One region of the Sodalis sp. C49 genome, then DNA from elsewhere that is predicted to be linked to it. Evidence: predicted binding sites of a transcription regulator. Region 1 holds the regulator's gene; the other holds the start of a gene.

Region 1 (4,749 bases):
ACGGACGTGTTATTTTACGAGGGGCTGCACGGCGGCGTGGTAACCGATAGCCATGACGTGGCGAAGCACGTGGATTTGCTGGTGGGCGTGGTGCCCATCGTCAACCTGGAGTGGATCCAGAAACTGGTGCGCGATACCGGCGAGCGGGGGCATTCGCGCGAGGCGGTGATGGATTCGGTGGTGAGGTCGATGGAGGATTATATTAACTACATCACGCCGCAGTTTTCCCGCACCCATATCAATTTCCAGCGGGTGCCGACCGTCGATACGTCGAACCCTTTCGCCGCCAAGGCGATTCCCTCACTTGACGAAAGTTTTGTCGTTATTCATTTCCGTAGCCTGGCGCATATCGACCTGCCTTACCTGCTGGCGATGCTGCAAGGCTCCTTTATTTCCAATATTAATACGCTGGTGGTGCCCGGGGGCAAGATGGGGCTGGCGATGGAGCTGATAATGGGGCCGCTGGTACAGCAGTTGCTGGAAGGAAAGGAAATTAAGTAAACTCGAGGCCTCGGGTGGGAACACTACGCCCGATTCGGCCCCATCGGCATGCTTTCCCTTGAACACGCCAGGATTCGCTGCGGTGTTGGCGGGCCTAGCATACCGTGGGGCGCTCGGTCGGGCGGGAACACCACGCCCGATTCGACCCCATCGGCATGCTCTCCCTTAAACACGCCAGGATTCGCTGCGGTGTTGGCGGGCCTACCATACCGTGGGGCACTCGGTCGGGCGGGAACACCACGCCCGATTCGACCCCATCGGCATGCTCTCCCTTGAACACGCCGGGTTTGAGTGCGGTGTTGGCGGGCCTACCATACCGTGGGGCGCTCGGTCGGGCGGGAACACCACGCCCGATTCGGCCCCATCGGCATGCTTTCCCTTGAACACGCCAGGATTCGCTGCGGTGTTGGCGGGCATACCGTGCCATGGGGCGCTCGGTCGGGCAGAGAAACCATGCCCGATTCGACCCCATTGGCGCGCTCTCCCTTGAACACGCCGGGTTTGAGCGCGGTGTTGGCGGGCATACCGGGCCATGGGGCGCTCGGTCGGGCAGAGAAACCATGCCCGATTCGACCCCATTGGCGCGCTCTCCCTTGAACACGCCGGGTTGGAGTGCGGTGTTGGCGGGCCGGTTAGGCGGCTGGGGCGTGGTGTTCGTCGCGCACTTCAAAGCTGTGGGTCATATTGACCGACGCGCCGAGCATCAGTGAGACCGAGCAGTATTTTTCCGCCGATAGCGTCACCGCCCGCTCCACCGCCTTGTCGGTCAGCCCGGCGCCGGTGACGATAAAATGCAGGTTGATATGGGTAAACAGGCGCGGCGCCTCGTCGCGGCGCTCGGAGGTGAGTTTGACCTCGCAGTCCCGGACGTCCTGCCGCGCTTTGTGTAAAATCGATACCACATCAATGGCGCTGCAGCCGCCGACCGACATCAATACCATTTCCATTGGGCTGGGCGCTTTTTCGCCCGCGTTCCCATCCATCAAAACCTGGTGGCCCGAGGCGGATTCGCCCATGAAAGACAACCCTTCTACCCATTTGACCCGTGCCTGCATTATGATACTCCTGATGAAAAGCTTTCCAGCAGACTACATTTTTGTTGGAAAACTGGCAATGTTACTGAACATACTTCATGCTGAAGCAAGACAACAGAAGACACTGCTTCAAACCTATGCTAAAAACAAGGCTGGATCGGCCTCATGATAATGAAAGGGCAAGAGATCGATCGGAACATCACATTACCAGACCCTAATAAGTTCCCTTACGTCGCTCCGTTTAAACGCGGAGTCAGAGTGAATAATACAAGCGCCGTAACAGGGAATACGATGTCCCGAACCTGGGATAGCGATGACAAAAGAGGATAACAGCGAATGGTTCTCGGCAAACCGCAAACAGACCCGACTCTCGAATGGTTCCTGTCTCATTGCCATATTCATAAGTATCCATCGAAGAGTACACTTATACATCAGGGTGAAAAGGCTGAAACGCTTTACTACATCGTTAAGGGCGCCGTGGCGGTGCTGATTAAGGATGAAGAAGGCAAAGAGATGATTCTCTCCTATCTTAACCAGGGAGATTTCATCGGTGAGCTCGGCCTATTCGAGGAAGGTCAGGAACGCAGTGCCTGGGTACGGGCGAAAACCGCCTGTGAAGTCGCCGAGATTTCGTATAAAAAATTCCGGCAGCTGATTCAGGTGAATCCGGATATCCTGATGCGCCTGTCGGCGCAAATGGCCAGTCGTTTACAGGTAACGTCGGAAAAAGTCGGCAACCTGGCATTCCTGGACGTTACCGGACGCATAGCGCAAACCCTGTTGAACCTGGCGAAACAACCCGACGCCATGACCCACCCCGACGGCATGCAGATAAAAATCACCCGTCAGGAAATCGGCCAGATTGTCGGCTGTTCCCGCGAGACGGTAGGACGTATTCTTAAAATGCTCGAAGATCAAAATCTTATATCCGCGCACGGTAAAACCATTGTTGTTTACGGCACGCGCTGATAGCCCCGTTATACAGGCGTGGTGCTTCGTACCACGCTTTTTTTGCTGACAGTATGTGGCGCCGGTTAATCTACCACCCTGAAGTAAACTATGCCCTGCGGCAAACCATCGTGCTATGCCTGCCGGTGGCCGCCGGCCTGTTATTCGGCAGCTTGCAAAACGGCCTGCTGTTTTCGTTGGTCCCTGCCTGCTGCAATATCGCCGGCCTCGATACCCTGCATAAACGGTTTTTCAAGCGACTGGCCGTCGGCGGCGTGCTGTTCGCGCTGAGCAGCGTGCTGATCCAGGTGCTGTTGGCCGTGCCGGTGCCGTTGCCCTTGGTGATGCTCGGCCTGGCGCTGCTGTTCGGCGTTACCGGTGAAATCAGCCCGCTGCACGGCCGTTTATTGCCCGCCGCGCTTATCGCCGCCATCTTTACCCTGGGGCTGGCCGGCAATGTGCCGCCCGCCGTGCCGCCGCTGCTGTATATTGCCGGCACCGCCTGGTACGGGCTGTTCAACGCCCTGTGGTTCCGGTTGTGGAAGGAGCAGCCGATGCGGGAATCGCTTAGCCTGCTGTATCGGGAGCTGGCGGATTATATCGAGGCGAAATATACCCTGCTGACACAGCATACCGATCCGGAAACCGCCCTGCCGCCGCTGTTTGCCCGCCAGCAGGCGGTGATTGATCTGATTGCCCAGGTATACCAGCAGCTTTATATGCTGTCGGCCAATGATCAGCTGCAGTACAAACGCCTGCTGCGTTCTTTCCAGGTGGCGCTGGATTTGCAGGAGCATATCGCCGTCAGCCTGCACCAGCCGGACGAAGTACAAAAACTGGTGGCGCAAAGCCACGCCGAGGCGGTTATCCGCTATAACGCCCGGCTGATTGCCGCGCGGTTGCGGGTACTGGCGGATGATATTCTCTATCACCGGCAGCCGGGGCGTTTTAACATGGCCACCGCGCTGTCGGCCCTGGAAAAAATTGCCGACCGGCATCCGGATAATCCGGTCGGACAGTTTTGTTATTACCATTTCAGCCGTATCGCCCGGCTGCTGCGTACCCAGCGCCCGCTTTACCGCCGCGACCTGATGGCCGACAACCAGCAGCGGCTGTCGTTTTGGCATGCGCTGGTCAGCTACTGTTCCTTTAAATCCATGGCGCTGCGCAGCGCGGCAAGGCTTGGGATTATGCTGGCCATCGGCAGCAGCCTGGGGCTGGTATTGGATCTCCCCAAACCCTACTGGATTTTAATGACGGTGATGTTTGTCAGCCAGAACGGCTATAACGCCACCCGGGTGCGGATCCAGCATCGGGCCCTGGGCACGTTGGCGGGGTTGGTGATTGCCGCCGGCACGCTGCAATTCAGGCTGAGCGACGGCACGGTATTGCTGTGCATGTTGTTCCTGACGCTGGCGTCTTACCTGGTGTTGCGCAAAAATTACGGCCTGGCGATGATCGGCATGACGGTGACCGCGGTGTATACGTTGCAGCTACTGTCGCTGAACGGCGCGCATTTCCTGGTGCCCAGGCTGGTGGATACGCTGATCGGCTGTATGCTGGCGTTCGGCGGCATGCTGTGGTTATGGCCGCAGTGGCAAAGCGGTATGCTGCGCAAAAACGCCCATCTGGCGCTGGAGCGGGACCAGGACGCGCTGCGACTGCTGCTGCAACCCGCCCCCGAGCCGGCGGCGCTGGCCTACGCGCGCATGAAGGTCAACCAGGCGCACAACGCGCTGTTTACGTCGCTTAGCCAGGCGATGCGGGAGCCGGCGTTTAATTCGCGCTATCTGACCGATATGCGTTTATGGGTGACCCATAGCCAGTTCATCGTCGAGCACATCAATGCCATGACCATCCTGGCGCGGGATCACTACATGCTGACGCCGACGCTGGCGCAAAAGTACCTGGCCTCTTGCGAGGTGGCGCTGCAGCGCTGCCAGCAACGGCTGGAATATGACGGCCCAAGCTCAGACAGCCCGGTGATGGACGCCGCCGGCGAAACGCCGGAGCTGCCCGGCACCCTGATGGAACGCCATCTGCGGCGTATTCTGTTCCATCTGGGCGTGATGCATACGATTTCATCGGTAGCCTGGCGCCAGCGGCCGCAGCACGGCAACTGGCTGGCGCGCCGGTTAAGCCATTAGTCTCCCGCCGCGCGCCTTAGGGTTTGGCGGCGATAACCTGCGCCACCGCCTGTTCAAACCGGGCCATGCCCTGTTCGATATCGGCGAACTCCACCACCAGCGACGGCGCGAAACGGATG
Region 2 (4,749 bases), 1.7 Mb from region 1:
GCCATATATGGATAAGGCGGCTTTCGCCGATTTCTCGGCCTGCGGTGGTATAATTATGATTGCCGTGGGACTTCGCATCGCACAGATTAAAATTTTTTCCGTGGTGAATTTTTTACCAGCGCTATTGTTTGTTGTGCCACTTTCTTTTGTATGGAGGGCACTGATGACAGCTTGAAAAAAAATTCTCTGTCGTGCCATTTTTTTTGCCACTATAAAAAATTGCCGCGGCATCATAGTAGGCGACCGTCTAGCGCCGTATTGCCCCTTACTCAGCAGGGATGTCGAGGTGCCACGGCAGGAGATCTTTGATCTTGTTGATGGGATGTTCCGCGATAACTGCCAGCACATGACGCAGATACGCTTCCGGTTCCACCCCGTTTAGCTTGTGCAACGCCCGTTCACCGCCGCGGTCCGAACCGAAGAACAGGCAATTTTTGCGGCCCGGGCTCGCTACCCGCAGCGCGTTTGCGGCGATATTGTTATCGATCTCCGCCCAGCCATCGCCGGCGTAGTAGCACAACACCTGCCAGTGATTCATCAGATAGTTGGACGCCTTCGCCGTATCGGCCTGGCGCGACAGCGTGGTAAAGGCCCTATCAGTAACGATCGGGATCGTGCTTCGCACCCCTGCCTTCGTTACCCGGCCGGACGCCCCCGGATACAAATATCACCCGCACAACGCATTGGGATACTGCCAGGCAAGGACAACGATGTCTTCAGCGGTATACCGGTATCAGGTATTGGCAATTCGATTGATGCAGCGTTGCTATCTCCTCTTTGCCTTGCGGATAAAAACACTCTATATCCGGCCCCTGACGGCGCGTTAATTTCAGCTTTGGCAAATAAGTGTCATACAGCATCAAAATAAAATTCTGCAGGCCGCCCGTATCTCCGTTATAGGTAAATAGCGCGTATTCACCGCCCGCCAGTATTACCGGTTGACCTATGGGGGCATACTTTGGCTGAAGCGCAGTGGTGTAACGGAATATGACTTCCTGCCCCATTTCAGGGCTTTTATTCGGCAGTACATGATTTAGACCAAACAAGACGGACGGTAAGATCCGCGCTTGCTCCAAATAGTGAAACCAAAAATCCGTATGCAAATCGGCGCGAAAAAAAGTGCTATCCCGCCCAAGCGACCCGGTATAGCTGCTGGTGACGCCGTATAACTGCACATCCTGTAAGGTGACATAGGTGAGCGGCGGTATAGTCGCGGCGCCTGGTCGTATCGGAGGACAAATGCCAAACGACGGCCACTCCGTCGTATCGCGGTAAAAGGCGGGCGTTTGGCCAAACTGTTTTTTAAACGCCCGGGTGAAGCTCTGCCGGGAGTCAAAATGATATCTGATGGCAATATCAATAATGGGTAAATCGGTGACGCATAACGCCACCGCTGCCCGGGACAATCTGCGCGCCCGGGTATATGAACCCAGCGTCGTACCGGTTATTCTGGAAAACATACGTTGTAAATGCCATTTTGAATAACCTGATTTACTCGCAATCCGATCCATTATTAATGGCTGATCCAAGTTATTTTCCAACCAGCCCAGCAGGGCAAAAATGATGTGGGAGGGATCCATCGGCATTCCTCATAACACTCATGGGCATAAAAAAACACAAACCGGGTGCCGGACCGATAGCCCCAACCCCCAGGTGGCGCATAAACGATTTAAAAAGATGAGTGTTTATAATGGCTATAACCACCCTGCCAATAATTCTGCTCCAATGACCGGGCAAGGTCCTTTTCCGACATGACCGACGCCACGCCTTCTTCCTGGGCGGTTTTGGCCACCTTAACGGCGATCGCGCGCGATATTTGCTGAATATCATTCACCGGCGGCAGTAGCGGCCCCGCGCCGGTCATCGCCAACGGCGAAGTGGCCGCCAATGCCTGGCTGGCCGCCATCAGCATGCCATCGGTGACGCGGCTGGCGCCAGAGGCAAGAATGCCCAGCCCCAGGCCAGGGAAAATATACGCATTATTGCATTGGGGAATATCATAGCGTCGATCCTGGTAAATCACCGGCGCAAACGGGCTGCCCGTCGCTATCATTGCCGCGCCTTCGGTCCAGGCGAGCACGTCCTGCGGTCGGGCCTCCGCGCGCGATGTCGGATTGGACAGCGGCATAATAATCGGCCGCGGGCAGTGGCGCAGCATTTCGTGCACGATTTCCTCAGTAAACAGCCCTGTCTGGCCGGAGACGCCGATAAGCACGCTCGGCTTGGCGTGACGCACCACGTCCAGCAGCGAGACGCTGGGTGTAGTCAGGCCCCAGCCGGCGAGCGAGGAGCGGGCGGTCACCAGCCGGCGCTGGAAATCAAGCAGGTTGGGCATATCGTCGGTCAACAGACCAAATCTATCGACCATAAAGACCTGGGCACGGGCTTCTTTTTCTCCGGCCCCTTCCGCCATCATTTGCGCGATGATATTTTCAGCAATGCCGCAGCCGGCGGAACCCGCCCCGAGGAATACGACCCGGTGATCGCGTAACCGGCCGCCTGCGGCATGGCTGGCGGCGATCAGGGTTCCCAGCGTTACCGCGGCGGTACCCTGGATATCGTCGTTAAAACAGCACAGCGTATGGCGATAACGTTCAAGCAGCGGCATGGCGTTCTTTTGGGCGAAATCCTCGAACTGCAACAAGACGCGGGGCCAGCGGGTATTGACCGCCACGATAAAGGCGTCGATGAAGGCCATATATTCGTCATCGTTTATGCGCGGGTGCCGCCAGCCCATATACAGCGGGTCGTCCAGGCACTGCATATTGTTGGTTCCGACGTCCAGCATGATCGGTAACGTTTGTGCCGGATTAATGCCGCCGCAGGCGGTATATAAAGAGAGCTTGCCGATAGGAATGCCCATGCCGCCAATGCCCTGATCGCCCAACCCGAGAATGCGCTCCCCGTCGGTAACCACAATGATTCTGATATCATGTTTAGAGAAATTCTGCAGCATGTCGTCAATACGATCCCGGTCCGGGTAGGCAATAAACAACCCTCTGGCGCGGCGATAGATCGCCGAAAATTGCTCGCAGGCCTCGCCTACCGTTGGGGTGTAAATAATCGGCAGCATTTCGTCAAGATGATAACGTAACAAATTATAAAACAATGTCTCGTTGGTATCCTGGATATTACGCAAATAGATATGTTTTGAAATATCCCGTTCAAATTGGCAGTATTGAGAATAAGCGCGCTCCGTTTGCTCGCCGATGGTTTCGACCTGATTCGGTAACAATCCGCAGAGATTGAGGGCGCGACGCTCTTGTTCGGTGAAAGCCGATCCCTTATTCAGCAAGGGATTATCCAGCAGCAATGACCCGGTATAATGTGTGTACAACGTTTTGCACGATGCCATTTCACAACCCTCGCATATAACATCAATAAATACGCTTGTATTTATATTTTTCACTCGCAGCCGGCGAGCAGCTTGGCATAAAGCAGTTGTCCGCACCCGGCTAAAAAATCCATCAGTGGTGACTGTTATAGCATGTCAGGTTGCAACTCTCAGTTAAATTTAATTATTAATATGCGTTTTTAACTATTTAAAGTTTTTTTAATTAAACAAAGATTAATTAAATTACCAAAAAGATTGTGTGATGAGTAGCGCACACAAATTATACATCTGAGTATAAAATAAAACATTATAATTTCATAATACGTATTTAACGTCAGCTATTTAATCAATAAAACCCATTAACCTCTTATCAGCGCACCGCCAAAACAGCAAGGTGATTATAATGGAAAAAATCGACAAACCAATTGAGAATTATGAAAAAACAGCAACGTCGCCCTCATCGACATTCTTCAGGCAATGCAACGGCGCTGATATCAGTTCGGTGCCGTTGATTCTTTTCATTACCATCGCCAGCATCGTGTTTATTTCCGCCTATTCCAGCTACCTGCCTAAAAATATGATTGGTGGTTTGGCCGTCATTATGACCCTGGGATTTTTGCTGTCGCATATTGGCCGACGGATTCCCGTGCTGCGCGATATTGGCGGCCCAGCCATTCTTTGTCTAATGGTACCGTCGGTAATGGTTTTTTTTGGCGTTTTTAAAATCAATACCCTGGAGACGGTACACCTGTTAATGAAGGAGGCCAACCTGCTGTATTTTGTTATCGCCAGCCTGGTGGTCGGCAGTATCCTCGGCATGAACCGTATTGTCCTGGTGCAAGGCATGATCCGTATGTTTATACCCTTGCTGGCGGGAACCGCAACGGCGGCGATAAGCGGATTGGTGGTGGGTAAATTATTCGGGTATAGCGTTTACCATACTTTTTTCTTTATTATCGTCCCCATCCTGGGCGGCGGGATCGGCGAAGGTATTTTACCCCTTTCCCTGGCTTATTCCGCCATCCTGGGCGCCTCGCCGGATGTTTACGTGGCGCAGTTGGCTCCCGCCGCCGTCGTGGGCAATATTTTCGCTATCGTCTGCGCCGGCGTGCTGGCCCGTTTGGGCACCCGCCGCACTCACTGGAGTGGCGATGGCACATTAATCAGGTCGGCGGCGGAAAATGCCTTGTTTGCCCGAAAAGAAGAAGAACGTCCGGTGGATTTCGCGCTGATGGGCGGCGGTTTATTGATGATTTGCACCTTTTTCATCGTTGGGGGTTTAGTCGAAAAATGGGTTCATATTCCCGGACCGGTATTGATGATTCTGATTGCCGTACTGTGTAAATACGCGCGGGTGATCCCGGCAAAGATGGAGGAAGGAGCCCATAGTTTTTATAAATTTGTATCCACCACAC

The links. Region 1 encodes CRP, which controls carbon source genes, mostly activating them, when cyclic AMP is high. Its sites were predicted from a motif close to ATGTGANNNNNNTCACAT; they were not measured.
Region 2: the regulator CRP is predicted to act here: its motif matches at 3,592-3,609, upstream of ABUK12_RS01335 (2-hydroxycarboxylate transporter family protein).

The regions. Positions count from the first base shown of each region.
Region 1 covers NZ_CP163303.1:4,188,800-4,193,548, reverse strand. The annotation lists gene ABUK12_RS18780 (phosphoribulokinase) at 1-501, shown strand, start outside; gene ABUK12_RS18775 (OsmC family protein) at 1,134-1,556, opposite strand; gene ABUK12_RS18770 (hypothetical protein) at 1,516-1,704, shown strand; gene crp (cAMP-activated global transcriptional regulator CRP) at 1,872-2,504, shown strand; gene ABUK12_RS18760 (YccS/YhfK family putative transporter) at 2,558-4,630, shown strand; gene ABUK12_RS18755 (bifunctional acetylornithine/succinyldiaminopimelate transaminase) at 4,647-4,749, opposite strand, start outside.
Region 2 covers NZ_CP163303.1:314,475-319,223, reverse strand. The annotation lists gene ABUK12_RS01355 (DUF554 domain-containing protein) at 1-175, shown strand, start outside; partial or broken gene ABUK12_RS01350 (IS66 family transposase) at 266-583, opposite strand; gene ABUK12_RS01345 (helix-turn-helix domain-containing protein) at 717-1,580, opposite strand; gene ABUK12_RS01340 (NAD-dependent malic enzyme) at 1,670-3,355, opposite strand; gene ABUK12_RS01335 (2-hydroxycarboxylate transporter family protein) at 3,738-4,749, shown strand, end outside.